2 regions of the Streptococcus sp. 27098_8_73 genome follow, and region 2 is predicted to be linked to the other one. Evidence: riboswitches for the same ligand, from Rfam matches in the RefSeq annotation. Region 2 holds a riboswitch; the other holds the start of a gene.

Region 1 (2,205 bases), on a different contig from region 2:
CACAAATATAGGAAACCTGGGGAAATTCCTTGCGGATTCGCTGGTCAAAAGCCATTAATTCTTCACGTGAAAAAGCATCCTGCAAACTAAAGAGAGGATACTGGTGTGGATATTTTTCAAATCCTTCTAAAATCTTCCCACCCACCCGATGCGTTGGGCTATCAGGTAGGATATCAGTTGGGTACTTTTCTTCTAACTCCACTAACTCGCGATAGAGTCTGTCATACTCGCTGTCCGATACACTTGGCCTGTCTGCCGTATAGTATTCATGGGCGTATCGATTAAGCAATTTGACTAATTCTGACATTCTTTCTTTCATACTTCTATTTTATCACAAATACACAAAATCTTCCTCTATTTGTTCCGAATTCTCACTAAAAAAGAGGACATAAAAAGAGCGGAAATCCGCTCTCTGCTGTCTTATTTTGTCAAATCAATCCTTTTCGCAATCTGGTTAATAATGATAGCTCCAACTATCAAGGAAGCAAATTCTCCAATAGCCGTTGTGAACCAAGTCAGGAAGAATGGCAAGCCCTGTAAGAAATACAACTCTGCCGCAATCGTCACCATCGAAATAGAGAAGAAAATGGCAAAATAGAAATGATCCAAGCGAAGCAAATCTTTAATCAAGTACTGATTCTTATAGCGGCTGAAAAGGTAGACACCTAATGATAGGAAAACTAAAGTTGACCAACCACCAACAAAGACATCAATGATTCCAAAGCTATAGAGATTGGCAATCATACAGCCAATGGTCACTCCCAGGATGTATTTACGATTGTAAAAGGCCATAAAGTTCATCGTTTCAGAAATTCTAAACTGATAAGCACCGTAACTAATCGCATTTAAGGGAGGCGTGACGGTTAGGGCTACATAAATGGCAGCAACGATGGCAATGTGTGTCAAATCACGAACTGATAAATTTTCTTGTTTCATGTTTTCTCCTTTAGCGCATGAGCGCGTGTAATATGCTTGGCGAAAGAAGTTAAGCGCCAAGGGTTGCCTCAGATGGAAAAGCTATCTCCTTCAAATCGACAACCTCACTAGTATAGCATAAATCCTAGAAATGTGATAGACTATGCTTATGAAAACTTTGATTAAAAAATTCTTTGACAATGAAGTCCTATCCTACCTCTTCTTTGGTGTGGCAACCACTGTCGTATCCGTTGTCAGTCGGATGCTCTGCTATGAACTGACGGGAAATGAACTACTGGCTACGATAATAGGTGATATTCTGGGCATTCTCTTTGCCTTTGTGACCAACGATACTATCGTTTTCAAGCAGACAAGACAGGGCTGGCCAGTGCGATTAGTCAAATTTTTCACAACCCGCCTGGCTACTATGGCCTTGAATTTACTGCTAACCTTTATCTTTGTCACTAGTTTCCCACAAATCATAGGCCAGTTTGTCAATAACAATATCAAAATGGTCAATACCATCGAAACTTTCATTGCTCAAGTGCTAATTATCATTCTCAACTATGTCTTCAGCAAGATTTTTGTCTTTAAAAACAAGGCAAAATAAGAATAGATTAGCCTATTTCCCCAAAACAAAAACATCTGGACCAGATATTTCTGATCCAGATATTTTTATTTTTAGACTTCCAAGCTGGCATTGTCAGCTGTCAGGTGAGTAATATCACCCTTAACCCCAAAATAGTCCTCAATCAGAGTCTGGAGTTCAGTCATGGCTGCTTGGGCACGCGCCGCCTGCTCTCCATTGATGGCTTCGATAACCAAGATGGCATCTTTGGTCTCTTCTGTCAACATGGTTCGTTGTGCTTCTCGCCAGTTAAGACAACGGCAAACCGCCCCCTCTTCATCATAGTAGATGATTTCTTCTGCCAAAGCTGGTACATCAGTCTCAGCTCCCAGTGGGAAAAATGCTTCGCCACCCTTGGCTTTTCCTAGATAAAGACCACCGACAATCTTGTCCAAATCCTCACCGCCACAAGGAACAGCATAAGAAAGGGAAACACTATTATAAATATCTACTAAAGGATTGATGGGGTTAAATTCCCGTCCTTGACTGACCCGCTTGAGTAGGGCTTCGATAGAGGAACGCGCTCCTTTCTTGGTCTTAAATTGGCCGAAAGCCTGCCGCCACTCCTGAATGACATCATTCTGAGTGAAGTTCTCATCTGGAATAAAGTCTGCTGCTCGCTTCGCTCCCTTATCCAGCAGGGATTTGAAATAAGGATCCTT
Region 2 (2,205 bases):
AGAAAATCCTGAAAGAAGAGGTGGGTGTTTACTTGGGTCAGCACCTTAGCATTGGCTTGCTTACCATAAAAATGATAGGCATCAACTAGCGTTTGTCCCATGGCAATGCCTTCCGTTGCGAGATCGACGAAGGAGTCAAATCCTTGACAAAGGTCCTTATACAGAAAATGGGCAACGGCCAATGGATCGTTGATGACACAGCCGATAATATGTTCATACTCCCAATGAAAATCCCAGTAAAAACGAGTGATTTTTCCGATAAAGTCAGCGACTTCAGGATTGATAAATCGCATATATTCCAAGAGATTAGGCGTCAAGACAATCTTTCGAGTAACATCTAGACCGACCATTTCGATCTTCTTTCCAAGTTTTTCGTAGGTTTCTTGGGCTGCATGCGGATCGCACCAGTAGTTGTACTCCGCTACGGGTGAGCAGTTGCCATGCGATTTGTAGCTGCCGCCCATGCTGACAAATCGGTATAGATGTTGCCCAAGGTTAGGATTTTTCCTAAGAGCCAAAGCAATATTGGTCAAAGGCCCCAGTGCAACGATGGAAGTATCACTATTTTTCTGGAAATAGTCAGCCAGAAAGTCATAAGCTGCTTGTGGTTGGGCTTGGGTGGAACTGCTTCTTGTTATTCCGCTTTCTCCCAATCCATCCATGCCGTGGGTATCCTGAGCAGAGACGAAGTCACGAACCAAGGGCTTGTCGGCTCCTACATAGACTGGGATATCCAGCCGATTCAGCCTTTCCAGGATTTTAAATGCATTTTCAAGACCAAGTTCTACTGGGACATTTCCAGCGACTATGGTCAAAGCAACGACCTCTAAGTCAGGGTGTTGTAGGGCATAGAGCAGGGCTAGGCTGTCGTCTATGCCAGGATCGCAGTCAATAATAACTTTTCTTTTCATAGGTCCTCCTTTTGAGAAATAAAATAAGGCTGAAACCTCCGTCTCAACCTCTCAGTTAGTTCTGCCAAAGTGGCAGGACACCAGAAAAAACTATGCGCAATTACATTACTTTAGAATATAAGGGTACTTAGTTTTTTATACTGGGAAGTTTGCGAACCAGTCCAAAACAAGTGTTTTGAATTATGCATTTACTATCATAAAGAAAAATTTCCTAAAAGTCAATGGGAAGGGGGACAAGAATAGTCAGTCTTTTGACTTTATGATATAATAAGTAAGATAAAAGAAATGAGGAGAATACAATGGCAAAAATAGTACAAACAGATAAAGCACCAGCAGCAATCGGACCATATGTTCAAGGAAAAATCGTTGGCAACCTTTTATTTGCAAGTGGTCAGATTCCTTTATCACCAGAGACAGGAGAAATTGTAGGTGCAACGATTGAAGAGCAGACCCAGCAAGTTTTAAAAAATGTAGGAGCTATTTTGGAAGCAGCTGGAACAGATTTTGACCATGTGATCAAGGCGACCTGCTTCCTAAGTGATATCAATGATTTTGTGCCATTTAATGAGGTCTACAAAACGGCTTTTAAGAGCGAGTTTCCAGCTCGTTCGGCAGTAGAAGTGGCTCGCTTGCCTCGTGATGTAAAAATCGAAATCGAAGTCATTGCTGAGATTGTAGAATAAATGCTTGGGACCGGGAGAAGTTTCCCGTCCTTTTTTAGAAATAAAATGTTAGACGAAGGGAGAAAGAATGGCTGAACACAAGATTCAATTAGTGATTGTGACAGGAATGAGCGGTGCCGGAAAGACTGTCGCCATCCAGTCCTTTGAGGATTTGGGTTATTTTACCATTGATAATATGCCGCCGACCTTAGTACCAAAGTTTTTGCAGTTGGTCGAAGGGACAAAGGACAATGATAAGTTGGCTCTGGTTGTTGATATGAGGAGTCGCTCCTTCTTTTTGGAGATTCAGGATATTCTGGATGAGCTAGAAAGAAGCACGGAAATTGATTTTAAAATTCTATTTTTGGATGCGGCCGACAAGGAGTTGGTGGCTCGCTATAAGGAAACGAGACGCAGTCACCCTTTGGCAGCCGACGGACGAATTTTAGATGGAATCAAACTGGAGCGTGAGCTCTTAGCCCCTCTGAAAAATCTAAGTCAAAATGTTGTAGATACGACGGAACTGACACCACGGGAGCTAAGAAAGACCATCTCTGAACAATTTTCAAACCAGGCTGATCTGCACAGTTTCCGCATTGAGGTTATGAGTTTTGGCTTCAAATACGGTTTGC

The links. Region 2 has a riboswitch for preQ1 ahead of O3651_RS00085 (nucleoside hydrolase). Riboswitches for the same ligand answer to the same signal wherever they lie in the genome.
Region 1: linked by a shared signal. The riboswitch ahead of O3651_RS02225 (QueT transporter family protein) and the one ahead of O3651_RS00085 (nucleoside hydrolase) in region 2 are both predicted to bind preQ1.

Annotation. Positions count from the first base shown of each region.
Region 1 is NZ_JAPVZT010000002.1:181,003-183,207, reverse strand. Features, by position in the region: gene ligA (NAD-dependent DNA ligase LigA) at 1-319, opposite strand, end outside; gene O3651_RS02225 (QueT transporter family protein) at 421-936, opposite strand; PreQ1 riboswitch class II at 934-1,056, opposite strand; gene O3651_RS02220 (GtrA family protein) at 1,085-1,525, shown strand; gene O3651_RS02215 (B3/4 domain-containing protein) at 1,597-2,205, opposite strand, start outside.
Region 2 is NZ_JAPVZT010000001.1:17,116-19,320, forward strand. Features, by position in the region: gene O3651_RS00085 (nucleoside hydrolase) at 1-911, opposite strand, end outside; PreQ1 riboswitch class I at 1,033-1,077, opposite strand; gene O3651_RS00090 (RidA family protein) at 1,211-1,594, shown strand; gene rapZ (RNase adapter RapZ) at 1,662-2,205, shown strand, end outside.